One region of the Paenibacillus sp. PK4536 genome, then DNA from elsewhere that is predicted to be linked to it. Evidence: riboswitches for the same ligand, from Rfam matches in the RefSeq annotation. Region 1 holds a riboswitch; each other region holds the start of a gene.

Region 1 (10,648 bases):
ACTTCCCATTTTTGGGACCGGATTCAACCACAGCTGCATTAGCTGTAGAGTCTGTTTATCATCAAAATAATGATGCATTCTGGAAATTCTTTGATGCGGTTTATACCAATCAAGGAGATGAAAACACAGAATGGGCAACTACCGATTTCCTTGTGAATTTAGCTAAAAAAGCAGATGCCTCTATTGATACCACTAAGCTTCGTCAAGATATTGAGAACAAAACGTATGCTAAAGAGATACAAGCTCAATATGATAAAGGAAAAGAGTTAAATCTGCCGGGTACACCATCAATCTATATCAACGGAGTAGAATATACAGGTGATTTGGGAGATTATACAGCACTCAAAGCAGCTATCGAGAAAGCCAAAACTGAAGCTGGATCGGAGGGCTAATCCTATGAATACAGAAACGCCTCCATCTTTTTTAGCACGGTACTATTTATTTCTAGCATGGATAGTAGCTATTGTAGCCACTGGTGGAAGTCTGTATTTGAGTGATGTGATGTTACTGGAGCCTTGTAAATTATGCTGGTATCAGCGTATTTTTATGTACCCACAGGTAATTTTACTTGGAATTGCAGCATATCATAATGATCGTCGTATTGTCAGATATTCAATGCCACTCATTATTCTGGGTGCTTGTGTAGCGATTTACCATTATGCAGAGCAACATATTCCAGCATTAAGTCGAATTTTACCATGTACAACAGGGGTTCCTTGTAATAAGCCTTATTTTGAGTGGTTTGGTTTTATTACGATTCCTTTTATGGCACTGATCGCTTTTATTTTGATTGCGTTATTGCTGTGGAGAGGTAGTCGTGCAGCAGACGCTATCGTTTATGAAGATGAAGAAATCGAATAATCATTACATTTTGAAAGCAGTACAAAGTCTTCTTTTTAGCATCTATTGTTGAAAAGAAGGCTTTTTTTATAAACATGATTTTAATCAATTTTGATGGATTTGATGTAATCAGTACGTTTAAAGGTTAACTATAGTAAGAGAATACTGTTCAATAACTAGAAAAAAGTGGAGGAATGTCTCATGAGAGAAGGAAATTCAATATATGAAGTTGAGCCGTGGTCGATACGTGAATCTTCTTTTGACCCTGCTCACAACCGTAGAGGAGAAACTATTTTTACAGTCGCTAACGGGTATCTAGGGATGCGTGGTCATTTTGAAGAAGGACTGGAAGGTGCAGGTATTAATGCACTGAATGGTACGTATTTGAATGGATTTTATGATTCAGCAGATATTACGTATGGAGAAGAAGCTTTTGGTTATGCACGCAAACGTCAGACGATGCTCAATGTCACGGATAGCAAAATTATTGAATTGTTTATTGATGGGGAACAATTTAATTTATTGAGTGGACGTGTGATTGAATACGAACGCATTTTGGATATGCAAAAAGGGATATTATCCCGTCATGTTGTATGGGAAAGTGGTACAGGGAAGCAAGTAGAAGTGAATACTCAGCGTTTAATTTCTTTTGATAATAAACATGTAGCGATGGTTCGTTATACGGTGAAGCCTGTTAATTTTACAGGTGAAATTAAACTGGTATCTGCATTGAATGGTAAAGTAACCAATGAAATATCAGCAGATGATCCGCGAGCAGGATCGGCTTTTGGAGGGCAAGTATTACATACGGTTCAGTCGTATGAAGAAAATACGTTTATGGCTCTAGAGCAACGTACGACAGAAACTGAGTTTCATTTATTGTGTGGCGCAGAGCATACGTTAGATTACGAATATACGTTATCTACGATCCAAGAAGATGAGCGTATAGCGAAAGCATTTACCATGCAAGTGGACGAAGGACAATCGGTTACACTCGATAAATCGATCGTTTATTATTCGTCTAAAGATTACGAAGTCGATCACTTGCTGATTTTGGCTCAATCTACATTAAAAGAAGTCAAAGCCAAAGGCTGGGACGCTTTAACGATAAAACAAAAAGAATATTTGGATGAATTCTGGGAAATTGCAGATGTGAATGTAGAAGGCGATGAACTGTTACAACAGGGATTACGATACAATGCATATCAATTATTCCAATCTGTAGGTCGGGATGGCAAAACCAATATCAGTGCTAAAGGGATCACGGGAGAAGGGTATGAAGGACATTACTTCTGGGATACGGAAACGTATATGTTACCATTCTTCTTATATACCAAGCCTGAGTTAGCTTTACGTCTGTTAGAATATCGCTATTATACATTGCCCAAAGCAAGAGAACGTGCAGTTGAAATGGCAGCAGAAGGCGCATTGTTCCCGTGGCGTACAATTAATGGAGAAGAAGCTTCGGCTTATTATCCGGGGGGAACAGCTCAATTCCATATCAATGCCGATGTAGCTCATGCGATTATTCAGTATGTTGAAGCGACAGGCGATCAAGACTTTTTGCAGACCAAAGGGTTAGAGATGTTGATCGAGATTTCAAGATTTTTCTTATCTGTTGGGAATTGGATTACAGGCAAAGGATTCTGTATTAATGGAGTGACAGGCCCTGATGAATATACGGCGATTGTGAATAACAACACGTATACCAACATTATGGTCAAAGATGCACTGGAATTCACTGTACATGAACTAAAACAATGGGAAGAATTAACACCAGATTCTTATCTAGCGATGCACAGTCTTATGGGATTAACAGAAGAAGAGTTAGCAGATTGGTCTCGTGCAGCAGATGAAATTTATATCCATCGTCAAAATGGATTGATCGGTCAAGATGATTCTTTCCTTGATAAAGGCGTATGGGACTTTGATAATACACCTGCTGAAAATTATCCGTTGTTGCTACATTATCATCCATTAGTGATCTATCGTCAGCAAGTGATTAAGCAAGCCGATCTTATTCTTGCATTCTATTTGCTTGGCGAGAAATTTACTAAATTGGAAAAAGTAAAAAACTATGCCTATTATGAGCCTTTGACCACACATGATTCTTCATTGTCTGCGGCGATCCATGCGATTATTGCAGCCGAACTTGGTAATATGGATCATGCATATAACTTCTTTATCGAATCAGCACGTATGGATCTGGATGATATTCATGGAAATGTCAAAGACGGTATTCATGCGGCTTCGATGGCAGGTAGCTGGCTGACAATTATCGGCGGATTCGCAGGGATGCGTCAGTATGATGGTCGTTTGCATTTTGAACCGAAATTACCTCCAAGTTGGACAGAATATTCATTCCGTGTTCAATTTCAGGATCGCCTTGTCAATGTAAATGTCGAAGGCAATAAAACAACATATAGTATTGTACGTGGAGAACCATTGACAATAGAACATTACGGTCAAGAATATATTATTGCGATGACCCAACCGCTTGAAGCAAACAATCGTGATCTGTGTGCGATTGTATTCGGATTAGAAGGTGTGGTTACTTCTGTCATTGATGAAGAAGCAGATGCCGAGCAAAAAGCAGAGTTGTTACCGGGAGTCGAAGACTTACTACAACATTTTGCTGATCATAATATCGCTGTTGTGCTTGCATCCGATCGTCATGATGCAGAAGAAGTAGTAGAACAGCTAGGAATTCGCCAACACTTTAACAGAATCATTACAGCAAATGATGTAGCTTATGGTAAGCCTGATCCTGAGATTTTTATCAAAGCGGCAAATGCTGTTAATATTCATCCGTACCATACGATGGTGATTGAAGATTCTACTGAATCTATCCAATCTGCTCGCCAAATAGGAATGAAAACTATCGCTGTGAGTTCCCAATCTCGAATCGATAGCGCACACTTCACAGTGCCAGGACTGGACGGACTTAACCTAGAAACAATGATCCGCTGGATGCAACTTCCTTAGTCCCGCGCTTGGCACCATAAGCGCGACCAAGTACAATCAAAAAATGATTTTTGCGCCAGCAAAATATCTTACAACCAGCGCTTGGCACCATAAGCGCGACCCATAAAATGAGAAAGTGATTTTTGCGCCAGCAAAATATCTTACAACCCGCGCTTGGCACCATAAGCGCGACCCAGTACAATCAAAAAAAGCTGTCCTTTTTCATCACATGACGATGAATAAGGGCAGCTTTAATCTTTTCAGATCCAATCTTTTTTGCGGAAGGTGAAAAACATCGTTAGACCTAACGTGATCATAATCCCGATAACGAGCGGATAACCGAAGCGCCAATGTAATTCAGGCATATCTTCAAAGTTCATCCCATAAATACCGGTAATCACAGTCAATGGCATAAATATCGTTGTAATAGCTGTAAAGACACGCATAATTTCATTCGCTCGATTCGAAATACTGGACTGATAAGCTTCTCGTAAGTTACCCATCAGATCGCGGAACGTATCGAACATCTCAGAGACTTTGACAGCATTTTCGTATACGTCACTGAAATATTTTTGCAATTGATCGTCAATTAAGCGTAAGTCTTTTTTGTTCAATGTATTGATTACTTCACGCTGTGGTCCCAATACACGCTTGAGCCATAGAATTTCTCCACGTAGACCAATAATTTCATTCAAATGCGACTTTTTGGTATGCATCAATATATTTTCTTCCAACAGTTCGATCTGATCTTCAATCCGATCACCAACAGCGAAGTAATTATCAACCACCAGATCGACTAATAAATACATAAATTTATCGGCGCGACTCACTTCTTCTTCCCATAAAATAGGTTTGAGTACACGTAACTCATTAATTTTCTGCTTGGTGACTGTAATAATATAATGCCGTCCTAGAAAAATATTCAAGGCGCGCAAAAAAATCTCTTCGTTATCAAAACGAATACTGTTCACGACAATAAAGTAATGACTTTCATAAATCTCGATCTTCGGGCGTTGTTCTTCTTCACTTAGACAATCTTCTACAGCCAGATCATGGAGCATAAAGAGCGGTTGTAATTCAATCAAATCTTCCAAATCTGCATCGATCCAATAAAATCCTTCTTCAGGTGCAATCAGTGTGTCGGTAATATTTTCTACTGGAGTGAATGCTCCAGCATTGACGTGCCGAACTTTCATTGTGTTCTACCCCTTTATTATGAAATGAGCAGGGAAAGAAGCGGCAACCGCACACTTATTTACAAAGCTTCGCTATAATTTATGAAAAACGGAGAAGATTTTTCAATAATGGCGCGTTACTCAAGTGCCCTATGGTTGTCGTTTGTTTCCTGCAATTTGTCCATCCGTCCTGCTGCCAACTGGGCCTCGGGTCGCCTTCCATTTTGAAATTCACCTCTTTGTTATCTATATATTTATGAAAACTATGAAAAAACGTCAAATACTTGTTAAGTATACCGTGGTCATGGAAGCCTTTCAAGCTTAAATAAGAATCCTGCTTGGAAATCAACCAATACAGTTACCAACAACCTATTTATCGGTTCAAAACAAGACATTTTTGACAGCACTTGACGACAGACGGTAGAATAGTATAAATTATGGTATAAGAAAAGTATTGAATTAATGTAATTACAAATTGAATAAGCAAATCTTATCAAGAGCAGGTGGAGGGACTAGCCCGATGAAACCCGGCAACCGGCGGTATGACCGCACGGTGCTAATTCTTGCAGAGATATAAGTTTGAGAGCATTATTTTAGACTTAATATCTGCTGACAGATGAGAGAGGCGTCTATTATATACGCGACAATATCGCAAATGACCTTTCTCAAGTATCAGGAGAAAGGTCATTTTTGTATATACGCATAATGAAGCTTTCTCCTGAATGATAAGAAATACACACATCCAAGGAGTGAATGAAGATGCCAATTAAGATTCCGGATAGCTTACCCGCCAAAGAAGTATTAACAGGTGAAAATATTTTCGTCATGGACGACAGTCAAGCTTTTCAACAGGATATTCGTCCATTACGGATTGCTATTTTAAATCTAATGCCTACGAAAGAAACAACCGAAACCCAATTATTGCGCTTGCTAGGAAATAGTCCGCTTCAAATCGATATTTATTTATTACATGCGCAATCGCATACATCGAAGAATACATCTACTGAATATTTGAACTTATTTTATAAAACGTTTGAAGAAGTCAAACATCTTCGTTTTGATGGTCTGGTCGTGACGGGTGCTCCTGTAGAAACGATGGATTTTGAAGATGTGAATTATTGGGAAGAGATTCAAGATATTTTTGATTGGAGTAAAAAGAACGTCACTTCAACCATGCATATCTGTTGGGCTTCACAAGCAGGTCTTTATCATCATTTCGGCGTACCTAAAGTAGATTTGGAAGAAAAATGTTTTGGTGTATTTCCACACACTTTAAATAAAGAAAATGTAAAATTACTACGAGGATTTGATGAGTTATACTTTGCGCCTCATTCTCGTCATACCGAAGTACGTCATGGAGATATTGCCAAGATTCCTGAATTAGAAATCTTATCAGAATCAGAAGAAGCTGGCGTATATCTAGCGGCAACTAAAGACGGCAGTCAAATTTTTGTGACAGGGCATTCGGAATATGATTCATTGTCACTGAAATGGGAATATGAACGTGATATCGCCAAAGGAATGGATGTCGCACCACCGAAAAATTATTTTCCAAATAATGATCCATCGCGTACACCACCATCCACATGGCGTGCACATGCGAACTTATTATTTTCCAACTGGCTGAATTATTATGTATACCAAGAAACACCGTATGATTTGGAAAGTGCTAAAGCTGAAGCTGGTAATTACTGTATCTAAATTTGTGATAAACCCAATCGATTGTTATTCCAGAGGAGGAATTATAGTATGACGGATCATCATTCAAGCGAACGAACTCTTAACATTGAAAGCAGATTGGCACAGATCGGTTCTATCAATGAACCGACAACCGGAGCGATTAATTTTCCTATTTATCAATCGACCGCATTCCGTCATCCCGCTCTTGGTAAAAGTACAGGCTTTGATTATATTCGTACAACCAATCCAACTCGCGCTGTACTTGAACAAGCCGCAGCAGCATTAGAATCAGCAGATGCAGGATTTGCCTGTAGTTCCGGTATGGCTGCTTTGCAAACGATCTTTGCGCTGTTCGGTCAGGGAGATCATCTGGTCGTATCGCTTGATCTGTATGGCGGCACATATCGTCTTTTGGAACGTATTTTATCCAAATTTGGAGTAACTGCTTCTTATGTAGATACCAATGATCTAGAAGCATTAGAAAAAATAGTTCAGCCCAATACCAAAGCTGTATTTATCGAGACGCCAACCAATCCTTTAATGATGGTAACTGATATTCAAGCCGTTGCTACATGGGCGAAAAGTCATCAATTGCTGACGATCGTTGATAACACGCTGTTGACTCCTTTTTTCCAGCGTCCGATTGAACTGGGAGCAGATATTGTGATTCATAGTGCTACCAAATATCTAGGTGGACATAACGATGTATTAGCAGGATTGATTATGACCAAAGGGGAAGAGTTATCTGCTGAAATGGCTTTTCTACACAACTCAATCGGAGCTGTGTTGTCCCCAACCGATTCGTATCAATTAATGCGTGGAATGAAAACATTAGCATTGCGGATGGAGCGTCATGAATACAATGCAACAGCAATGGCTAAGCATTTAGTAGATCATCCACAAATTGCCGAAGTGTTTTATCCAGCATTACCAGATCATCCGGGCTATGATGTCCAGAACCGCCAATCTAGCGGAAATACAGGTATCTTTTCGTTTAAAGTGAAAGATGCACGTTATATTGAACCGATTTTGCGCAGTATTCAATTGATTGCTTTTGCTGAAAGTTTAGGCGGAGTCGAATCGTTAATGACATATCCAACAGTACAAACACATGCTGATATTCCAACAGAGATTCGCGAAGCGATAGGTGTTGATGATCGTCTTTTACGCTTTTCTGTAGGGATTGAGCATATTGACGATCTGATCGCCGATCTAGATCAAGCGCTGGAAGTTGCACGTATTGAAGTAGAAGGAGTGTGATCGAGTATGGCTTATTCTTCAGATCATTCATCTTCTCGCAAAATCGATACTAAACTAATTCATTTTGGGGCTGCTTTTGATAAAGCAACAGGCGCATCGAGTGTACCGATCTATCAGGCGTCTACTTTCCACCAAGAAGATATCTCTAATCCGCCACTTCATGATTATAGTCGTTCAGGTAACCCAACTCGTCAAGCATTGGAAGATTATATTGCTTTGCTAGAAGGAGGAGCCAAAGGATATGCTTTTGCTTCAGGAATGGCAGCGATCTCGACTGCATTTCTGATTCTATCTGCTGGTGATCATGTGATTGTGACTGAAGATGTATATGGTGGAACGTATCGCTTTTTGACTACAGTATTGAATCGAATGAATATTGAGATTAGCTTTGTAGATATGACCGATCTGGATCAAGTGAAACATGCACTTCGTCCGAATACAAGAGCGGTCTATATGGAGACTCCTTCGAACCCTACATTGAAAATTACAGATATCGGTGCTGTAACGGCTTGGGCGAAAGAACATCATTTGCTGACCATGGTAGATAATACGTTTATGACCCCTTATTATCAGCGTCCGATTGAAATGGGTGTCGATATTGTTCTGCATAGTGCTACCAAATTCTTGGGTGGACATAGTGATGTGCTTGCAGGACTTGCGGTTGCCCGCACACCTGAGATTGGAGCTCAACTGAAGCATTTACAAAATGGACTGGGAACAGTACTTGGCCCTCAAGATTGTTGGTTATTGATTCGTGGCATGAAGACACTTGCCGCAAGAATGAATCATTCTGAAAAAAGTACAGCCAAGCTAGCACAATGGTTGAATGAGCGTGATGATATTGAAGCTGTCTATTATCCGGGATTAGAAAGTCATCCAGGAGCAACTATTCATGCTTCTCAATCTTCAGGAGCAGGTTCTGTGCTTTCTTTTGATGTAGGTTCAGGCGAGCGTGCCAAAAAAGTACTTGATAACGTTCAGATCCCTTTAGTCGCTGTGAGTTTAGGAGCTGTTGAAAGTATTTTATCGTATCCAGCAACAATGTCTCATGCTGCTATGGGTGAAGGAGTACGCAAAGAACGTGGAATAACGGATGGGCTACTGCGCTTCTCTGTAGGCTTGGAAGATATTGACGATCTGATTGCTGATCTGGAGCAAGCTTTGCAAGAGTAACAAATACAAACCAAAAAGAAATAGACCGCCTGTAGCAAGGAACCGGTCTATTTCAACAAATTAGATCTACCTGAACTGCCGACTGCTCTTAAAGCAGACTGTTGCCAAGCAGGAAAGATGCGCTAACATCTTTCCTGCTTTTTTTATAGCATACATCTAAAAATCGACAAGCATCTAATTCAAAATATAATGTTGTATATAGTCATACTATATCATACTCTAAAATGAAAATAAATTATTTTCAAACTCTAAAATCGCTAAATCCCTTTATTTAATCAGCATTTATTGTATATCATATGTATAATTATTCTTAAAAAATATCACCTTCCTGTCACACGACACGACTATTTTTCATTTGTGAAATATGGTACGATAAATGTGTTGTCATTATTTCAATTTTTAGATATGCATTTTGTGCCTAAATGGGTTATATATAGGACAATGCTCAAATTCACCTTCAGACACCAGTAAGATGTCTGAATAGGATAAGGGAGGCTGCAATATGAGCGCGGTAAACCGTATCTTGGAAAAAGCCGAACGGGGCGAACGCTTAGATTTAGAAGAAACTATTATGCTATATGAGTCCGATGAGATCGAGAAAATGGGTCATGTAGCCAATCAATTAATGTTACGCAAAAATCCAGATCCGATTACAACCTTTGTAATTGGGCGTAATGTTAACTATACGAATGTCTGCGACGTTTTTTGTCGTTTCTGTGCTTTCTATCGTAGCCCGAATTCGAAAGAGGGTTATGTATTATCGGATGAAGTGATTTTGCAGAAAATTCAGGAAACCGAAGATGTGAACGGAACTGAAATTTTGATGCAAGGTGGAGTGAATCCAAATCTTCCTTTTGAATACTATATCGATCTATTGAAAAAGATTAAAAAGAACTTCCCTAACATTACGATGCACTCTTTCTCACCTGCTGAGATTATGAAAATGAAAGAAATCTCAGGCATGTCGCTCGAAGAGACTGTACGTGCAATTCATGAAGCTGGACTTGATTCATTGCCAGGTGGCGGTGGAGAAATTCTAGATGATCGTACTCGTCGTAAAATCAGCCGTTTGAAAGGTTCATGGCGTGATTGGATGGACGTTATGCAGACCGCTCACAAAATTGGGATGAACACAACAGCTACGATGGTTATTGGATTCGGAGAATCGATGGAAGAACGTGCACTTCATTTATTACGTGTACGTGAAGCACAAGATGAATGTATCCGTAATGGTTATGATTCTGAAGGCTTCCTTGCTTTTATTTCGTGGACATTCCAACCGGATAACACCAATATGAAAGCTGAAAAGCAAACTCCAGAACAATATCTTAAAAATGTAGCGATTAGTCGTATTGTGCTTGATAATATCAAGCATTTCCAATCCTCATGGGTAACGATGGGACCTGAAGTGGGTAAAATGTCACTTCATTATGGATGTGATGACTTCGGTAGTACGATGATGGAAGAAAATGTAGTCTCTGCGGCGGGTACCACGCATAAAGTGAATATTGAGCAAACATTGCAGATTATTCGTGAAGCTGGCAAAATTCCTGCTC
Region 2 (10,648 bases), 2.5 Mb from region 1:
CGGCTTCAAGCGAAATATCAGCTTGTACAACAATACAGCGTACTCCCATTTTTTCAATACGAGACTGTAAATGTATAGCTTCTTCATGACTATTCATATAATTTAGAGCGATATCACAGCCTTGACCCGCTAGCGTAAGCGCCGTCATTTTACCTAATCCTTTGGCACTGCCTGTAATCAGGGCAATTTTACGATCCAAAAAAGTTCCTCCTCTAGAACATCTATTACATCTTTTCGATTGTTATGATCTTTTATAATGGTATACGTTGGAATCATAGCTTTTGGATGATACCCATTCTTATATAGTGTACAGACCCTAACCTATAGATGTCAAAAGGTTCAGTACATCAAGCTTTGCCCCACTCTACGAAATCTCAAAAGATCGTTTATAATAGTAGTATTCAGCTTATGAAGTAGGAGGTATTTGAATGAATACAAGTAAGACCAATGCGATGCGCATTTTAGACAAAGCCCATATTCCATACACCATTATTGAATATGATAATAAAGACGGCAAAATTCACGGTAATGCGGTTGCCGTCAAAATCAATAAGCCACCTGAAATGGTGTTTAAAACCTTAGTGACTCAAAGTAAAGATAACTTATTTATTTTTGTTATTCCGGTTGGCGCTGAATTAGATCTTAAAAAGGCAGCCAAAGCAGCTGGAGAAAAGAAATTAGAGTTATTGCCTGTGAATGAGTTGCAGAAATGGACAGGTTATATTCGAGGAGGCTGTTCTCCAGTAGGTATGAAGAAATTGTATCCTACCTTTATCGATCAAGATGCGATGTCACTTGAAACGATGATCGTTAGCGCAGGCAAAATAGGCATGCAAGTAGAGCTTTCTCCATCACAACTTGTGGAAGTGACACGTGCGATATCTACATCTTTAGTTCATGATACGGAGAACGTAGACGATCATGGAGATACGATATAAGTTTTTTTTACAATAAATATACATTTCTAAAAATACAAAAAAGAGCCTAACTTCTGGAGTGAAGTTAAGCTCTTTCTGTATACTTTCAGTGAGGATATGGACTTAAAATGCTGGAATAACAGCACCGTTGTACGTATCTTCAATGAATTTTTTTGTATCATCAGATGTTAAAGCTTTTTTCAATTTTTCGATAGCCGCATCGTTTTGGTTATCTTCACGAGTTACCAAGTAGTTAGCATAAGGTGCGCTACTTGTTTCTGTCAACAATGCTGTTTTAGGATCGATTTTAGCTTCTAATACATAGTTCATGTTGATCATACCCAAGTCCACTTGACCCAATTGTCGAGTGATAAAAGCTGCATCCATCGGTGTGAATTTAAAGTTTTTTGGATTCGATGTGATATCTTTGACAGAAGAAGTGATGTTTGTTTTGTCTTTCAATTCAATCAATCCGTTGTTCGCAAGCAAAATCAAAGCACGTGCTCCATTGGATACTTCGTTAGGAATAGCGATATTTGCGCCATCTGGCAATTCATCGATAGATTTATACTTTGTAGAATAGGCACCAAAAGGTTCGATGTGTACAGGTTGTACTGCTTTAAGTGTCATACCACGTGATTTATTTTGTTCTTCAAGGTAAGGCAATGTTTGAAAATAGTTAGCATCTAGTTGTTTACCGTTCAATTGAACGTTAGGTTGGATATAATCTGTAAATTCAACAACTTGTAAATTAACGCCTTCTTTAGCAAGTGCAGGTTGAATATGCTTTAAGATTTCAGCATGAGGTACAGCTGTAGCACCGACTTTCAATGTCACTGCCTCTGCTCCACCTTCAGTGGTTCCTGTAGCTGCTGTGTTATCAGCGGCTTTATTACCACAAGCCGATATAATAGCTACCAACATAATACTTAGTACAATTAGAGTCCATTTTTTCATCTTCTCTACCCCTTTATTGGTTTGGTATTTTAATTCATGCTATTGATATGCTGAATATCTTATTGTTGTCGATCTGACTATCTGAATATTCAGCAGAATTACCACATATAGACGATTCTTTATCTACGTTTATCTTCTAGAGAAATGAACCACTAGACGATCGCCAAGCATTTGTAGAATCTGAACAATAATGACCATGATGACTACAGCCACTAACATAATCGCCGTATCATAGCGATAATAACCATAGTTGATCGCAAGTGTTCCGAGTCCTCCAGCACCAATCATTCCTGCCATCGCTGTATTTGATACTAGAGCAACAACAGTCACTGTCAATCCAGCAAGTAGTCCTGGCATAGCTTCGCGTACAAGTACACGTGTGACGATCTGCCAGAGAGAAGCTCCCATAGCATTGGCTGCTTCAATCACGCCACGATCTACTTCGCGCAGTGCTGTCTCCACCAATCTGGCAAAAAACGGGGCAGCGGCAATGACTAACGGTGGAATCGTTCCCAGTACTCCGATTGTTGTACCTACTAGAATTTGCGTTAATGGTAATATGGCTACGATCAAAATGATAAACGGAACCGAGCGCAAAATATTAACGATAAATGCAATCACCGCATAGAAATAACGTACCCATGCTACCGTAGAACGTCCTGTAATAAATAGTAATATACCTAGAGGCAATCCTAAAATTAAAGTAAATAACCCGGAAGCACCTACCATTTTGAGTGTATCTAGCGTTGCTGTACCGAATTCATTCCAATCGATTTGTGAAAAATCCAATTCACCCATCAGTTGATCACCTCCACATCCAGACCTTCAGCAGTCAATCCATCGAGTGTACGCTTAATGTCTCCTTCTGTTCCTTCAAAGCGAACAATCAGTTGTCCATAAGGTACATTTTTTAATGTTGAAATCGTTCCTTGCAAAATAGCAAAATCGACACCTGTGTGACGTACCGTTTGCGAAAGAATCGATTGATACGTTTTGTCACCTAAAAATGAAACTTTAACAGTTAAAGAATTGGGAACATTTGGTGCTGTCCAAGATGTGTTCAATAGTTCAGCATTATTGGATTCATTTAAAATAAAATCACGTGTCACTTCATGCTGTGGCTTCAAAAAAACGTCAGTGACAGGACCCTGTTCTACAATCCCACCACGATGAATAACAGCTACTTTATCGCAGATGCTCTGAATCACATGCATTTCATGTGTAATCAAAATGATTGTTAAATTAAACCGCTCATTGATATCAACTAACAATTTGAGAATCGAATTGGTGGTCTGAGGATCAAGTGCCGAAGTAGCTTCATCACAAAGTAATACATCAGGGTCACTTGCTAGTGAACGGGCAATTCCTACACGTTGTTTCTGTCCGCCAGATAATTGCGCAGGATATTTATTTGCATGATTCTCAAGTCCAACCAGAGCTAATAATTCTTTCACTTTTTCTTTAATTTTACGTTCTGGTGTTTTGACCAAGCGTAAAGGAAAAGCGATATTCTCATACACCGTTGCCGAAGATAATAGATTGAAATGCTGAAAAATCATTCCTATTTTACGTCGTCTCACTTGCAACCGTGCTTTGTTAAGCTTGGTCATATCAACGCCATCGATCCATACTTCACCGGAAGTTGGACGTTCGAGTAAGTTGATACATCGGATTAACGTACTTTTACCTGCACCCGAATGTCCAATCACACCGAAAATCTCACCTTTTTCGATCTTCAAATCGATACCGCTTAACGCAGGACTTAGATTTTTACCTTTGCCATACGTTTTAGTTATATTTTTTAACTCAATCACAGATGGGTGCTCCTTCCTTCTATCTCTTCATTCCTCAAGCGATATTACATTAATCATATATAAACCATCGAATAAGTCGGATATATTTTCATTATAATATATGTCGGTATTCGCTTCTCTCTTCTTTATACAAAAAAAGAACCCTTTCGCAGAAAAGGGTTCTCTATTATTAGAGATACTTCCTTCTCATCTGCCAAAATCACATTGCATTGACTGCACATGCCATTTTGAAGGAATTAGCACCATGACATTTTGGAAAATAGATTGCTACATTCACTGCAATCTATTTTCTAAAATCGGTTGCCGGGTTTCATCGGGCCAGTCCCTCCACCACTCTCGATAAGAAAATATGAAAAATTCGAATGAAAATGAAAATCTTTTCTCAGTATATTGAACTTCACACGCTTTGTCAAAGCAAAAATAAACATTTCCTAAGGAAATTAGAAATATTTTATTATTTAATAAAGTCGTTATACACAATCAGTATTGATTTTAAAGTATCCAGAAGCATATTAATAGTGTTGCTTTTATAGATCCTGTCCTATTTTACCACGTGTACCACGGCTTAATTGCCACACCCGTACACTCATATAACATAACACACCGAACAAAATCTGAATCAATAGCGTATGCAACATACTGGAGAAGAAATACCATTCAGGTACTTTCATCGTTACAATATTCAACATTCCGCTTAGAATCTGCATAATAATAAAGACGATAGCTGTTACACCTAGCTTACGAATACCCGGATTATACGGATGACGACGGTAAGCATAGTGTGCTAGAACCGCAATTACGATTAACAGACTATATGCTGCTACACGATGGAAAAAGGCTACAGCTACCCCGCCGGATAATTCCGGTAAGATTGAACCGTTACACAGTAGTACTCCTGAACAACCACCTCTAGAATCGGTATGAGTTACAAAAGCGCCTGTATACACTACCATATACGTATAGATCGTAGCAAACCACGTCAGATTACGCATCCCTTTACTCACCGGTGGTTCATCAGGAATCGGTAAATCTCCTTTTTGCTGATCCATCCGTCTTGCTCCAAGTGCCATCATCGACGAACTTGCAAAAGCAATCATCGCAAATCCAAAGTGGAGCGCCATAATAGGAGCAGATTGTGAGAATACAACAGCCAATGCGCCCATTACTGCTTGAACTAACACAAATAGTAATGTTAATGATGCATATACTTTAAGCTCACGATGCTTATTAAAAAAGATAAATCCGATAAAAGAAAATAATGCTGTTAAGCCCGCCAAAGCACTAATTGCCCGATGCGAATACTCGATAAGTGAAGAAATCGTATACGCTGGTACAAATTTGCCATGACATAGCGGCCATTCTGTTCCGCAACCGAGCCCTGAACCTGATTTCGTTACTACAAGTCCCCCCATTGTTGCTAAAAACATAACAACACAGGTGACAAAGCTCAACCATTTTAGATGTGTAGTTGTTATTCTGAACTTTCTTGCCATTTAGAGAATCACCCGCTATTTTATAATAGTGACATTGTTTATAGTCACTATCTATTATAACGAATCACCAGTAATTACTACCGCATCCTTTGTGACAAAAAATGATCAATATCTACACAATACTATGTAACTAACTTTTATAGATATAATGTGTTCTATCTAAGATAGAATTATAGACTATTCATGTTATTTTACTTGATGAGATGCTTGGAAGTATTTCCACTATATCCTTCTTGAGCAATATGCCCATCTTTAAAAATAGCATAAGAATATGTGGTGTTAGGTTCATCTTTAAAAACTACATTAGCACCATAAGGCGCATTGGATGATGTAAATGAATATGTACCTTCAACTTTTTCAATGTTGTATCCTTTATCATAAACTAAATAAGCTTCAATTTTTTGTCCTGCTTCTTTTTTTGTAAAAGGATTGCCATGTAAACCTAAATAAACAGCGGCTACTCCAACAATAACAATTACTATTAAAAAACTGGTAATAATCATTCCTTTTTTTGACATGATATCCACCTCCTGAATGTATCGTAACAAATGAAAAGTCAGGTAAGCAAATATTGACATAATTTATAAACCAGTTCGCACTAAAAATCAATATACAGTCAAAATAAAAAGACGTACAACGATAGCTGTTCAAAGCATATCTTTGTACGTCTTTACTTATAAATATAGATGTACTTATAGCAACATATAGTTATTATATATTTCTATTTCAACAAAATCTTTTTATTCTGCTGTTGTTGTAGCCAATGTCTCATACACAGCGACAGCACGATCTAGAAATTGTTCAATTTCCTCACGAGATTTGCGTGCTTTGTTAACGAAACGGACTAGTTCTTTGCCATTCGCATACGCGACAAAGCTAGGGATACCAAGGATATTCTGTTCTTGGCTCACATCACCTGTTGCTTCTACATCCACTTCAACAAGCGTTAGACGATCCGCATATTTACTTTCTACTTCAGGCATAAATGGATCAATATATCGGCAATCTCCACACCAGTCTGCTTTAAATACAGCAACAGTTAATTGAGAAGAATGAGTGACAGTTATAAAATCTTCTTTGCTATTAATCATTTGCATAATGATATTCCTCCTAATTCTTTTGTAGACGCATTAATGGACGGAAAACTTTTCGTAATACTTTAGGGTATGAATCCAATTCATTGGCTTTAACCACTCTTAGTAAAACAAGCATGACTGGATATACCAATAGTATCGCTATTCCTACCATACAACAACCGATAAAAAATGCAACTCGATCATTCATATAACCTGTTAATAAAATACCTACTTGGTTAAGCAATAGACCGATTCCGCCAAGCACTACTACAGTGACGATAAATCCGATCCAACGGTTGCCTAATACAGAGAAAGTCACAATTTGGCGTAATGAACGAATATTCATCCATGTAATCGTAATAAAACATAATGCTGTTCCTGCAATAATACCGTAGATTCCAATAAACGGAGCCAATGCAAAACTAACAATTAATTTGACAACAATACCGATCATGACATGTACCATTGATTGATTTGCTTTATTAATACCGATTAACATTGAATTGGTCGTCATCATCGTAATCTGGAAAATTGTCCCCATTGTCAAAGCAGCAATAATGCCTGCTCCTTCTTGAGTACTAAATAATAATCCATTTACCGAATACGCTGCTGTACTAAAAATTAACACAATTGGCACACCTGTAAGTACAGAAATTCGTAATGCTAATGTAATTTGATTTTTCAAATGTTCCATTTTGCGACTAGCAAACGCAGCTGAAATAATAGGGATCAGCGATTGACTCAGTGCAATCGCTAGAATCGGTGGAATACCTGCTACACTTTGTGCTCTAGCTCCCAAAATCGCCAGCACATTGGTAGCCATAGCATCTCCTAATTGTCCAATCAATAAAGGTTTTACTAATATACTATCGATAAAATAAACGGCTGGAATCGTCAATGAAGATAGAACGATAGGAATCGATAATTTGAAAATATCACCATAGATTTGTGTTAATGGAATAACAGCATGATCTTTATCTGATCTAGCATCGATACCTTCTAATTTATCTTGTTTACGCATTTTGAAAGCATAATAGATCATTACTGCAAACGCACCTATACTCCCGAGCACACTACCAAAAGAAGCACCGGCAGAAGCTTCTACACCACCATACCCTAATTGTAAAATAATATAGGCTAACAAAATGGCTGTAAACACGCGCGCGATCTGCTCAACAATTTGAGAAATACCGCCTGCAATCATTAAGTTACGTCCCTGAAAATATCCGCGCATCATTGCAATCATTGGGAATAATAATAATGATGGAGCAATGGCTCGAATAGCTAAAATCGCTTCAGGTACTTTAGAGCTGTACACAGCAAAAAATGGTGCGAAAATATACAATCCTACTGTCATAATGACACCAATCACACCTGCAAATAACAACGCTGCAAAGTAAATGCGTTGTGCTTCCGCAGGTCTACCTAGCGCATAACGCTCAGATACCATTTTACTCAGTGTACTTGGAATACCTGCTGTTGCTACAGCAAGTAACATCAAGTATAAATTGTTAGCTACCGTAAATGATGCATTACCTGTTACACCTAACATATGCTCTAACGGTACACGTTGTACCAAACCCAGTACACGTGCAATTAAAGCAGCTGCTGCCAAAATCACGGTTCCTCTGACAAATGACTCTGTTTTAGACAAAACGGCTCCCCTTTTCTCACGCCCGATCTCAACCATACCAAAAAACCGGAAGGCTGAAAGGCCTTCCGGTCTTGGGCTTTTTCAACAACCTCTATTATAGACAACCTATAGTCATCTAAGCAATGCGGGTTATTTTTTTAAAATACAAAAATCCAGAGAAAGAAGATAACGATCATCGCTACTTGTAAAATAATCTTCACAACCATGCTAGTGAATAATCCAAGCATCGTGCCCCATGCAGCTTTGAGCGATTGCTGAAAATCTTTACCTGAAATCAACTCACCGAGAATTGCACCGATCAATGGACCCAAAATCAGACCAAAAGCAGGAATAACAAACGGTCCAACAATCAATCCAATCGTTGATAAAATGACGGTGAGCTTGGTTCCTCCAAACTTCTTAGTTCCATAAGCACCGACGACGTAATCGGCTACAAACAGCACAATCACAATTAACGTCTGAATAATCCAGAACCAGACATTATATTCAGCGAATGAGAAAAACCATCCGTACACGAAAAATCCGAAATAAATAGCTAATGCGCCAGGTAATACAGGATAAACCGCTCCTGCGATCCCGACTAAAAATAAAATAATGACTAAACTCCAACCGAGAATTTCCATCGGTATGGTTCACTCCTCCCAGTAATCTTTCTATACCTATATACTCGAAGAGCGCCTGATCCGTTGCAACTTTTTTTAGATCAGAATATAATCGCGAATGACTTCAACAATTCCATCATCATTATTAGAGCCTACAACCAAATCTGCCGATTCTTTCACAGGTTCTTGAGCATTACCCATCGCTACACCTAATCCAACAGCTTGAATGACAGCGAGATCGTTTAAGCTATCGCCTACAGCAACCACTTCAGACATGTCAATATTAAGCAATTGGCATACTTCGTTGATCCCTGCTGCTTTGTTAATTCCAAGTGGATTGATCTCTAGATTATGTGGAGACGAATTGGAAATCTCAAGTCCACCCATATCTTGTAATGCCATAAGAATCTGGTAACGCAATTCATCGTTTTCGGTATTATAGCCAAATTTGAGCCATTCAATACTCGTAAGGTCTGTACCTTCTTCTAGCCAGTTATCACGATTGTGTAAACCGTTCACTGTATATGCCCAGAACCAGACATCTTTTTCGATTGCCAATTCGTACATTTGACGAATGAGATCAGGATCAACCAGTGTACGTCGATGTAGCTCATGAGGGGCTTTCCAGACCTCACTACCATTTACAGTGACCATAGGAGTATCTAAGCCTAATTGCTCGGCATAAGGCATTGCACTATGAGCTGCACGTCCTGTAGACAAACACACATGAATACCCTCATCCATCGCTTTATTAATCCATTTAATCGTTTCGAGTGTAATCTCATGATTATCGTTTAATAATGTTCCATCCATATCTAAAGCTAATAACTTATATTTACGTATTGTCATCTTGTCGTATCGTTCCTTTCCTGTTCCTATTTCTATAGTGGTGTTTATTGAATCTACTGTAGCCAGTCAGTGAGCTTATTGCGATAACAGGCTCATTTTATCATAGTTGTTACATCGGTCACAAAAGCTTTTGTAAATTACATGTGAAAAATAATCAAAACACCCTGAAAGATTACAGGATGTTTTGCAAATGGTTTACATTCATGTGTAGACCTATCATGTTGTTTCACTTTCAACAAAGACAAGATGTTTAGAAAGTATATATTCTGGTAGGATTCTTATTCAGCGATTGCTGTTCCTTGAGAACGGCGTTGACGCAGACGACGAATCAACACACCATGCTTTGGAGAAAATACAAAAGCAATTCCAAACAATATACCTGCTACTGTAACAATACTGCCTGCAATCGAAGCATTAAGTATATATGCTGTATAATAACCAATAATAGAACTAACGACTCCTGTTAGTACGCTATACATTAGCATTCTGCCTAGACGATCTGTTAACAAGTAAGCAGTAGATGCTGGAATAATCAACATACCGACCACTAGAATAGCTCCTACACTTTCAAAAGAAGCCACCGAAGTCATCGACACCATTCCCATTAATAAATAATGGAATAACATCACTGGAATCCCACAAGCTACTGCCATCGCTGGATCAAATGCTGAAATTTTGAATTGTTTATAAAATAATGCAAGTAACAGTAAAATAATCAATAATGCCGATCCTAACATCCAGACCGAACGTGGTCCCATATCTATTCCGTTCGCTGTCCATGTATCCCACTGTACATAAGCAATCTCACCGAACAATACACAGTCGAGATCCAGATCAATATTACGAGCATTGAGACTGATAATAATAACGCCAATCGCAAATAATGCTGTAAAAATAATGCCGATTGATGCATCCGATTGGATACCTGAATTTTGTAACCATTGAATTAGAAATACAGCAAGCAATCCAAGAGCAGTTGCTCCAATCATCATCGCTAACGAATCTCGTGTGCCACTCAGTAGAAAAGCAATCGCAATGCCGGGTAATACGGCATGACTAATCGCGTCCCCAATCAGTGCCATTTTGCGCAAAATAAGAAAACAACCCAGTAATCCACAAGCGGCTGACATCAGACAAGCCGTTAAAATAATCCAAAAATCACTACTCATGGCTTATTCCTCCTTGACGCTGCCACTGCTCTTTGGTCTGCTTACGCGACCATAACTTGGCTAACCATCCACGACGCGGAGCACATAGTGCCGAGATTGCAAAGAATACAGTAGCCG
Region 3 (10,648 bases), 2.0 Mb from region 1:
TGGATCATATTCGTAGTCTAGCTGAGCACAGTCTTGAAGCGGGGTTAGTCGCTGGATTTGACTCAACGATTCAGTTATTGGTTGCCAAACGCCAGATCATTTTTCCTTTGACCGTATTATCTCGCAACGATTTAGTCAAACAGATACAACTCGAGGGGGAACTTTAATGAAATTGAATCCTGAACAATTATTGCAACTTGCTGTAGAAGCAGCTGAAAGTAAAAAAGCAAGCAATCTGGTAGCACTAGATCTACGTGGTGTCTCTATGATTGCTGATTATTTTGTGATTTGTCACGGTAACTCGGATACACAAGTACAAGCGATTGCTAGCGAAATTCGTAAAGTAATGCATGATGCTAAAGCTGAGATTCGTGGTATGGAAGGTGTAAATGCAGCTCGTTGGGTATTGATGGATTTGGGCGATGTTGTCGTGCATATTTTCCATCGTGATGAGCGTGAATACTATAACATCGAGCGTCTGTGGTCAGATGCTAAAGTGATGGAGAACGTATGAGTTTTGAATCAGGTACAGTATTAACACTTGAATTAGTGCGTGAAGTGTCGCCGTATGGTTTTTTTCTGTCTGATGGAGAAAACGATGTGTTGCTTCATTACAGTGAAATCACTAAAAAAATCAAGATAGGCGATCATCTGGAAGTGTTTATTTTCCATGATACGGAAGATCGTCTAGCAGCAACGATGAAAAAGCCATTTTTAACGTTAGGTGGAATGGCGAAATTAACAGTGGCTGATCTTCATCCTCGTCTGGGTGCATTTCTTGAAATGGGACTGGGTCGCCAGTTGTTATTACCTCTAAGCGAAATGCCTGAACTCAAAGAACTTCGTCCGCAAATAGGCGATGAAGTCTATGTGATGATGGAGCATGATCGTCAAGGTCGTCTTCGTGCCAAATTAGCAGGTGAACTTGAATTTATGGAGCATACTTTTCACGCTCCTGAATCTTGGGTCAACCTCTGGTTAGATGCACAAGTCTATCGTCCGTTACAAATGGGAACATTTGTGATTGTAGAAGGTGGCGTACTTGGATTCGGTGCATTGGGTATGATTCACCAAAGCGAACGCAGTCGTATGCTTCGTCTAGGTGAAAAAGTCAATGTACGTGTGACTCAAGTTCGTGAAGATGGACGTGTCAATCTATCCATGATTCAGCGTAAAGAAGTCGGTCGCGATCTAGATGCAGAGCGTTTACTTGCATTCTTAAACGAGCGTCCTGACGGAGCGATGCCTTACTCGGATACAACGACACCTGATATTATCAAGCAACGTTTTGGCATCAGTAAATCTGCGTTCAAACGTGCACTTGGTAAATTGATGCGTGAAGGCATTGTCGAGCAGAAAGAAAACTGGACGATGTTAGTCAAGCCAGCCGATGCTGCTGAAGCTTCTGCGCCTGACGAAGAACAACAGTCTTAATAGATAACTTGTAGTATGAATTGATCATTCTGTAATCAATGTTGCAGATGTACGGAAGGACGGTTAGCGTATTGTCGTACCGGAAGTTTGCTTATGTATATGATGAATTAATGGCAGACATGCCCTATCCAGATTGGTTACGTTTTGTACGTGAAGTCTGGGATAAATATGGTATGCCTCGTACCGTCGCTGAGCTTGGCTGTGGAACAGGGAGTATTACCATTCCACTGGTCAATGCAGGCTTTCAAGTGACAGGAATCGATTTATCTTCGGATATGTTATCTGTTGCTAAAGACAAGCTAGAATCGACTCCGCAAGGACACCGTCTTTTCCAAAACGGGAGTGTCAATTGGGTGTGTCAAAATATGACGCATTGGATGCTGCCAGAGCCTGTGGATAGTGTAATTTCATTTTGCGATTGTCTTAATTATTTAACAGAACCTGAATATATCGTAGATACATTCCAATCTACGTATAAAGGTCTCAAATCAGGTGGTACGTTTGTGTTTGATGTTCATCATCCGCAGACCCTACGCCGTTACGATGAAGAGCAACCTTTTATGTTAGATGAGCGTTCTGTTTCATATTTATGGACATGTGAATATGATCAAGTTCGTACTGAGATCGAGCATCATTTGACGATTTTTGCCCGTGCAAGTGAAGAGCGTAATGCTTTATATGAACGATTTGAAGAAACGCATGTTCAGCGTTCATATGATCCAGAATGGCTGAAAACAGAATTAATCAAAGCAGGTTTTCGAGATGTACATTGTTACGCTGACTTTGAATGGGTTGAAGCTGGTAATGATGCGTCTAGATTGTTCTTTGTAGCGATTAAATAATATGATATGCTTTATAAGAAGCTCCCAGTATAGGGAGCTTTTTTGATCTATCTATTTGATTGATCTACACGTAATGCTTTTCAAATTCATAGATGAGGATTTTGAGATGATAACTATTATTCAATCCCTGCTGAACAATCTTACGTTTCTAACCACAACTCTTTTCTTTGGTAATTTAATATTAAAATGGCTTAGTAAACGAATCGATATCCATTCATTGTATGTCAAATTAGTATCCGGTATATTTGCTGGTGTGATTGGTATCATGCTTACCAAATACTTTTCATTTCGTTTATCAGATATGATCGTGCTGGATCTTCGCCAAGTGGCTATTATCCTTTCCTTTTATTTTGGCGGGGCATTAAGTAGTTTGGTGACTGCTGTTATTATTGGCGTATATCGACTCTTTTTGATTGATCCGATCAATTTTAGTTCATTTATTGGCTTTTTTAATGCGATCTTTACCTTTATTGTGACTGGATTTTTTATCAAAAAAGGCAAAGAGTTAGTCTTATCGCAATGGGTTCGTATGATGTTTGGTATTTTACTTGTATATGGTTTATCTGTTTTTTCTGTATTGGGTGAGAAAGCCTTTTTTACGATTATTATTTTTTCCCTTTTTTATATTCCTGCGGTCTTATTCGTCTACTATTTGCTTCGTTATATGAAACGTACGGATGATGCATTACTACTGATGCGTGAAGCGGTCAATCTCGATTTCTTAACAGGGCTTCATAATCCAAGGGCGTTTGAGAAAATGTTTGAGCAAAAAACAATGAATATAGCGTATCAAGCACAGCCTTTTAGTTTGCTTATGTTTGATCTTGATCATTTTAAACAAGTTAATGATACGTATGGGCATCTGAATGGTGATGTTATTTTGATCCAAGTGGCTCAGTTATTAAAGATGACTATGCGATCGAATGATTATTGTGCTCGTAAAGGCGGAGAAGAATTCGCTGCTATTTTGAATGATTGCACTATAGAAAAGACGCTAAAGATAGCAGAGTCTATTCGTAAAAAGGTCGAAGTTCATCCATTTGAATTAGAAGATGGACAGATTATTCAGGTCACCATCTCAATAGGAATTAGTTGTTATCCGCAAGATCAGCCTGAAAATATGTTTGAACAAGCAGATCGAGCATTGTATGTGGCGAAGTCTTCGGGACGTAATCAGGTGAAGTTAGCTGAACCACTGAAATAAACAGTGCTTGATCTGAAATGCATTTCATACTTTATCATAAAAGCATGATCAGCTTGAAGGAGGAGTATAATATGCATCATGAACAGAAAAAAGCGTTTCCGACAGATTTTCTATGGGGTTCTGCTTCAGCAGCCTATCAGGTAGAAGGAGCTTGGGATGAAGATGGTAAAGGGCCTTCGATGTGGGATTCTTTTACCAAAATTCCAGGGAAAACGTTTAAAGGAACTAACGGAGATGTAGCGGTAGATCATTATCATCGTTATAAAGAAGATATTGCTTTGATGGCAAAGCAAGGGCTTAAAGCATATCGCTTTTCGATTAGTTGGCCTCGTATTTATCCGCAAGGTAAAGGGAAAGTCAATGAAGCAGGCTTGGTGTTCTATGATCAATTGATTGATGAATTGATTGCGAATCAGATCGAACCTGTATTAACGCTATATCACTGGGATGCGCCTCAAGCGCTTGCCGATGAGTATGGAGCATGGGAATCCAGAGACATGATTGAAGATTTCAACCAGTATTGCATCACATTGTATAAGCGTTATGGAGATCGTGTGAAGTATTGGGTATCTTTAAATGAGCAAAATTATAACTCAAATCATGCTTTTATTACAGCGATGCATCCACCGGGTGTACATGATCGCAAACGATTTTACGAGGCGAACCATATTGCTTTTCTTGCGAATGCCAAAGCGATCGAATCATTCCGTCAATATGTACCAAACGGTAAAATAGGACCTAGCTTTGCGTATTCTCCTTCGTATCCAGCGAGTAGCCAACCTCGTGATATGTTGGCGTATGAGAATGCAGAAGAGTTTCAAAATAATTGGTGGCTGGATACGTATTGTCTCGGTCATTATCCACAGGTAGCACTTCGTTATCTGCAAGAACATGATCTAGCACCAACGTTTGAAGAAGGCGATATTGAGCTACTGACCAAAGGGATTCCTGACTTTGTCGGTGTTAATTATTATCAGACGATCACTTATGAATTCAATCCGATTGATGGTGTCGCTGAAGGTAAAATGAATACGACCGGTCAAAAAGGAAGCAATGAAGATACAGGGCGACCAGGACTATACAAAACAACACCTAATGGACATTTAGAAACGTCGAACTGGGATTGGGCGATTGATCCGATCGGGCTTCGTATAGGATTACGCCGTATTACAAGTCGTTATGGATTGCCTGTCTTTATTACTGAAAATGGATTAGGTGAATTCGATAAGTTAGAAGCCGATGGAAGTATTCAAGATGATTATCGTATTGATTATTTACGTTCACATCTCGAACAATGCCGTGAAGCTATAGCTGATGGTGTTGATCTGATTGGTTATTGTAGCTGGTCATTTACAGATTTGTTAAGCTGGTTGAATGGCTATCAGAAACGGTATGGATTTGTCTATATTAACCGTGATGAAGACAGTGAAAAAGATATGCGTCGTATTCCGAAAAAGAGCTATTATTGGTATCAACAAGTGATTGAAAGCAACGGCGAACAATTGTAATAAGATCCCTTTATATCTAAATAAACCGTTTATTCTTCGTTAGATGACTAAGAAGAATAAACGGTTTTTATCGTTTTTATCATTTATAAGCTATGATAGAAATAATACACAAAGTTTATTGAAATGGTATAAACAGAAAGGAGTTACCTCATGGTCAATATCAAACAAATTGCCAAACAAGCAGGCGTATCCGTCACTACAGTCTCCAGAGTGCTCAACCATCATCCTTATGTCAGTGAAGATAAGCGATTGCGTGTTCAGCAAGTGATCGAACAAAATAGCTATACACCTAATTCACAAGCAATCAGCCTCATTCGTGGCAAAACACGTACAGTGGGCTTGATTTTGCCTTTTAGTCATCATCCGTATTATCATGCCATTATTGCAGGAGTGATGGAAGAAGCTTATCAATATGGATATCATGTATTGTTATGTCAGACTTCATATAATCCAGATCAAGAACGGGAATATCTACATATGCTCAGTACAAGACAAGTGGATGGCGTTATTTCATGCTCACGTGTATTACCGTGGGCAGAATTTCAGTCCTACAGTGAATCAGGACCTATTGTCGTCTGTGAGTATACAGAAGAGTCTAATCTCTCAGCAGTCTATACCGATCATTATGATGCTTTTTGTAGTGGAATTCAGTATTTATTAGATCGTGGTTATACCCGGATCGGTTATTGTGTCGGTCGCAAAACAAGTGCTAGCAGTCAAGCGCGATTCCGTGCATATCAAAATACACTCCATGCCGCAGGGCTTGAAGTGTATTCAGAGTGGATTTTTCCAGATTGTATTCATATGAGTGATGGCGAACAAATTGCGAAACAGATTGCTGAAATGGATAAACCACCTTCTGCATTGATCGTTACAGGGGATGAAGCTGCCGCAGGGGTGATGTTAGGCGCACGGCAATATGGTCTACGTATTCCAGATCAATTAGCGATTATCGGTTATGATAATCAGCCGATCTCCGCAGGCTTACAACTCACGACGATTGATCAGAATTTGCAAGAAATCGGCAGACAAGCTTTTTCTTTATTTTATGAACGTAGCCTTGATCCTACATTAACTTCAGCCAAACGGCTTATTCCCTATACATTAATCGAACGCAGTAGTGTCTAACATCTATGGTTATTGGTGGATAAATACTTGAATATTAACTGGACTTCTTCATCACATCGACTCGACCAGAAAAGAATGTCGCACCGCCACCCATATCCGCTAAGCGATCAGGTGTTAGAGCATTCACTAGATGTGTCGCTTGATTGTTATCTGTATCTGCCCACAGTCCTTGACTGACGACAACGCCCGGTAATACATGTTCACCTACCGTAGCAAGCAATTCACAAGAACCCCGCTCGTTCCAGACGGTGACCCAGTCTCCATCTTCGATACCTGCATTCTGTGCATCAGTAGTATTCATAAATAGCTTCGGTGTTTTTTCAAGACCGATATGCTTGGCATTATTAGAGAATGTTGAATTCAAAAAGTTATGATTAGGACCCGGCACAAAAATATAAGGATGAGTACCTTGTTCTTGAAGTGGTGTATAGGTTGGCAATGGAGGTAATCCATCACGTTCCATATCTTTAGAATACAATTCGATCTTACCGCTAGGTGTAGGTAAGCGATCCGGGAAAATATATTGCCGATCTGCTTTGACATATTGATGCTGGACTAACGAATCATACGTAATCGGCTTAAGTGCAGGATTAGCAGGATGATCGAGCGCTTGACGAATTAACTGTTCATCGCTGTCTTGTAATGCTTGTTCTTCATACCCCATAGCTGTAGCAAGTAAGCGAAAGACTTCAGTATTCGATTTACTTTCACCATAGCGAGCAATAACAGGTTGTTGAATCTGCATATAATGATGCCAGTAAGACGCATAGAAATCTGTATTTTCAAAAGCAGATGTAGCTGGTAAAACGATATCTGCATACTTAGCGGTTTCAGTTAAAAATAGATCATGAACCACTGTAAATAAATCTTCACGCGCTAATCCTTGACGCACTTTACTAGATTCAGGAGTGACAACAGCAGGATTCGAATTATACACATACAGAGACTGTACAGGTTCAGATTCTTCTAATAATACACGACCCAATTGGTTCATATTGAAAGAGCGTGTATTGCGATTGATGAGCAAGTCTGGACGCTGTAATGCTTCTTCGTTAAAGCTAAGCTGGAATGTATTGGATTTGATTGCACCACCGCCACGTACTAACCATTGCCCTGTAATCGCAGGCAGACACGTAATGGTACGTACATTCATACCACCATTGTCATGATGTTGTAATCCATTTCCGATGCGAATTAGAGCAGGGCTGGCATCTCCATACATACGTGTTAAACGATACAGATCATCGACAGGTACGCCTGTAATCGCAGATACTGTGGCTGGATCGTATTGTTTCACATGCTCACGAAGTTGTTCATGCCCTACGGTATATTGCTCCATAAAAGCTTGGTCTACTTTATGTTCGGCAAATAAAATATGCATCATGCCTAGAGCAAGTGCACTATCCGTCCCCGGCAAAATAGGGATAAACCAATCTGCTGATCGACCGGTTTGATTTTTGTGAACATCGATAACAATCACTTTAGCACCTTTTTTGCGAGCTTGTTGAGCTAAAGTGACTTGATGCATATTGGTACTTACTGCATTGATCCCCCAGAAAATAAAAAGCTGTGTATCTACAGTATCTTCTGGATCGGTACCGATACTGCCACCCATTGTATATTTATATCCTGCTGAACCGGCAGCTGTACAAATCGTACGTTCTAGTAGACTGGCACCCATATGATGGAAAAAGCGACGATCCATACCTTCTGCTGACAGATTGCCCATATTTCCGTAGAAACTGTAAGGAAGAATACTTTCAGGACCTGATGTAGCAATCATTTGTTTCCAATTCGATGTAATGGTAGAGATAGCTTCTTCCCACGAAATAGGCTCAAATGATCCTTCTCCTTTAGCCCCAACACGTTTAAGCGGAGTCGTCAGGCGCTTCGTATCATAGATACGTTCAGCCATATTGCGAACTTTATTGCAGATATTGCCTTTAGTAACAGGATGATTAGGATCGCCTGCAATTTTGACGATTTTACCCTTTTCTTTATGAACAAGCAGTCCGCATTGATCGGGACAATCGAGTGAGCAGACAGAAGGAAATAGCCCATCTTGTTGATCAATATAAGTAGACATATACCAAGCTCCTTTCAAAATACATCAAACAATTTAAATTATACATACGATGTGTACATGTTGTGTTTATCATAAATCAAATTTTAGATTTAATGTTGACTTTTTTACTAGGTTTAATTAGAATTAAGAAAATTATTTCGAATTCGACAAAATTAGATGTTTTATACCTTATCGTGTCTGATCCTGATTTGCAAGTTTTTTCGACAACTGCATACATTAGATTTTCTATCCAGAGAGGTGGAGGGACTGGCCCTACGAAACCTCGGCAAAAACGTGCCAATTCCAGCAAGCTTGAATCGCTTGGGAGATAGGAAAGCAGGATGAATTATTGCATTAGCTGTTTGTAGATATACAACAGTATAGTGAATATTTAGATAACCTCTTTCCTTGATTTGGGAAAGAGGTTTTTTTATATTTTATCCTTTTACTCATCATATCTATATCTCATATGATCCTTCCATTTGGATCAAAAGGAGAACATGCTATAAGTTCATACTTTCTTACTTTAAAGCTTCACTTAAATAACACTGCACCTAAGTGTACCAAAGGAGATTCAATAATGAAAATATTAATTACTGCCCCTTATAACGAACAAGGTCGTCAGCAACTCGCGGATACTTTTAGAGAAGTCATCTATCGTTGTTGGAAAGATCATGGACAAGCCTATCAAGAAGACGAATTAATTTCTTTATTACAAGAAACACAAGCAGATGGACTGATTGCAGAACTTGATCTGGTAACTGAAAAAGTTATTCAATCGGTACCCAATCTACAATTTATTGGTGTCTGCCGTGGAACACCTTCCAATGTAGATGTTCCTGTTGCCACCCATCGCCGTATTCCAGTCTTTTATACGCCTGCACGTAATGCACAGGCTGTAGCAGAAATGGTTGTAGGCAGTCTGATTACTTTTCTACGGCGTATTATTCCATCCAGCCAATGGTTGGAAGACAAGCAATGGCAAAGTGGCAGTTTAACCGCTTATCTCAAATTCAAAGGTAATGAACTAGCAGGGAAAACCATAGGTATGGTCGGTTTTGGAGCTGTAGCTCAGCGTACCGCAGGTATTCTACGTAGCTTTCCTTGTGATATTCGTTATTACGATCCTTATGTGAAAAGCCCGGATCCACGTGATCAGAAAGTATCGTTAGAGGAGTTATTTGCAACCAGCGATATCATATCAATTCATTTACCAGTCACTGAAGATACCAAAGGATTGATCGATAAGACATTATTACAATCGATGAAAAGCGACGCTATTTTTGTAAATACGGCTCGTTCGATTGTGGTAGATCATGATGCACTGGTTGAACGGTTACAACAGAATCAGATTCGTGGAGCGATTATTGATGTATTTGATCAAGAACCACCACTTCCTAAAGATTATGAATTGATTTCATTGCCGAATGTATTAGCCATTCCGCATCTAGCAGGTGCTACTTATGAAGTAGAAGATCATCATGTAGAGATTATGAATACCGCGTTAATTGATTGGTTTGAACATCATCAGACCGATGTGAAAGTGCTCTACAATAAAGCGATCTTGGAGGATATGAACAATGACACAACAAGCTTATCTAGTCTTTGATATTGGTACAGGTAATGCCCGTGTAGCCGTTGTTGATATCAATGGGAACGTATTATCGATTGAACGTGCTGATATTGTCTATCACAATGATGAACAGTATCCAGATGCACGTCACTTTGTACCTGAAGTATTGTGGGAACAGATTGCCGGGTTGACGAAGGTAGCATTATCTAGAGTACCTGATATTCATATCACAGCGATTACTTCGACTAGTCAACGTCAAGGGATTGTATTGATCGACGAAGCAGGAGAATCGTATTTAGGATTACCGAATATTGATAACCGTGGACGAGAGTGGGAAGAACAGTATACAGATCTATCGTCTATTTATCATAGAACAGGAAGAACACCATCTGCTTTATTTTCAGCGATGAAATTAGTTGGGTTACGCGAACGCCGTTCAGAGCAGTATCAACGGTTACATCGTTTGACAAGTATTAGTGATTGGGTGACATATACGCTCAGTGGATCGTTAAGTTATGAACCTTCTCAAGCATGTGAGACTCTTTTATACGATGTAGAGCAAGGAAATTGGTCAGACGAGATGTGTAGTGTACTTGGAATCTCACCTACTGTATTGCCAGAGTTGGTGTCTTCAGGCAGTGTACTTGGGACAGTCATACCCCCTATAGCAGCAGAGTTAAATCTACCTATAGATACACCTGTGATCGTAGGTGGTGGAGATACACAACTGGCTATTCATAGTACAGGCGCAGAGGCTGAAGATATTGTTATCGTATCGGGAACTACGACACCTATCGCTAAGATTACAAGTACATTTACTACTGATGATTCAGCGCAAGCATGGATTAATGCGTATACGACACCTCATCAATTTTTGATCGAAACTAATCCAGG

The links. A riboswitch is a leader RNA that binds a small molecule or an ion and turns the genes downstream of it on or off. The one in region 1 is predicted to bind S-adenosylmethionine.
Region 2: it holds a riboswitch for S-adenosylmethionine, as region 1 does, so the genes downstream of both, PO903_RS00930 (methionine ABC transporter ATP-binding protein) here and metA (homoserine O-acetyltransferase MetA) in region 1, are expected to answer to the same signal.
Region 3: it holds a riboswitch for S-adenosylmethionine, as region 1 does, so the genes downstream of both, PO903_RS21020 (2-hydroxyacid dehydrogenase) here and metA (homoserine O-acetyltransferase MetA) in region 1, are expected to answer to the same signal.

The regions. Positions count from the first base shown of each region.
Region 1 covers NZ_CP126313.1:2,704,317-2,714,964, forward strand. The annotation lists gene PO903_RS12145 (DsbA family protein) at 1-392, shown strand, start outside; gene PO903_RS12150 (disulfide oxidoreductase) at 397-861, shown strand; gene PO903_RS12155 (HAD-IA family hydrolase) at 1,042-3,825, shown strand; gene corA (magnesium/cobalt transporter CorA) at 4,065-5,000, opposite strand; SAM riboswitch class I at 5,467-5,602, shown strand; gene metA (homoserine O-acetyltransferase MetA) at 5,739-6,680, shown strand; gene PO903_RS12170 (aminotransferase class I/II-fold pyridoxal phosphate-dependent enzyme) at 6,729-7,919, shown strand; gene PO903_RS12175 (trans-sulfuration enzyme family protein) at 7,926-9,092, shown strand; gene mqnC (cyclic dehypoxanthinyl futalosine synthase) at 9,595-10,648, shown strand, end outside.
Region 2 covers NZ_CP126313.1:188,761-199,408, forward strand. The annotation lists gene PO903_RS00910 (SDR family oxidoreductase) at 1-199, opposite strand, end outside; gene ybaK (Cys-tRNA(Pro) deacylase) at 429-938, shown strand; gene PO903_RS00920 (MetQ/NlpA family ABC transporter substrate-binding protein) at 1,041-1,874, opposite strand; gene PO903_RS00925 (methionine ABC transporter permease) at 2,004-2,672, opposite strand; gene PO903_RS00930 (methionine ABC transporter ATP-binding protein) at 2,672-3,688, opposite strand; SAM riboswitch class I at 3,872-4,034, opposite strand; gene PO903_RS00935 (COX15/CtaA family protein) at 4,216-5,181, opposite strand; gene PO903_RS00940 (DUF3139 domain-containing protein) at 5,373-5,699, opposite strand; gene PO903_RS00945 (thioredoxin family protein) at 5,922-6,278, opposite strand; gene PO903_RS00950 (putative polysaccharide biosynthesis protein) at 6,292-7,911, opposite strand; gene PO903_RS00955 (DUF456 domain-containing protein) at 8,049-8,534, opposite strand; gene PO903_RS00960 (Cof-type HAD-IIB family hydrolase) at 8,610-9,362, opposite strand; gene PO903_RS00965 (metal ABC transporter permease) at 9,641-10,531, opposite strand; gene PO903_RS00970 (metal ABC transporter permease) at 10,524-10,648, opposite strand, start outside.
Region 3 covers NZ_CP126313.1:4,742,591-4,753,238, reverse strand. The annotation lists gene yqeK (bis(5'-nucleosyl)-tetraphosphatase (symmetrical) YqeK) at 1-167, shown strand, start outside; gene rsfS (ribosome silencing factor) at 167-514, shown strand; gene PO903_RS21050 (CvfB family protein) at 511-1,434, shown strand; gene PO903_RS21045 (class I SAM-dependent DNA methyltransferase) at 1,482-2,276, shown strand; gene PO903_RS21040 (GGDEF domain-containing protein) at 2,383-3,480, shown strand; gene PO903_RS21035 (glycoside hydrolase family 1 protein) at 3,552-4,988, shown strand; gene PO903_RS21030 (LacI family DNA-binding transcriptional regulator) at 5,139-6,116, shown strand; gene PO903_RS21025 (molybdopterin oxidoreductase family protein) at 6,151-8,202, opposite strand; SAM riboswitch class I at 8,425-8,516, shown strand; gene PO903_RS21020 (2-hydroxyacid dehydrogenase) at 8,762-9,790, shown strand; gene PO903_RS21015 (FGGY-family carbohydrate kinase) at 9,762-10,648, shown strand, end outside.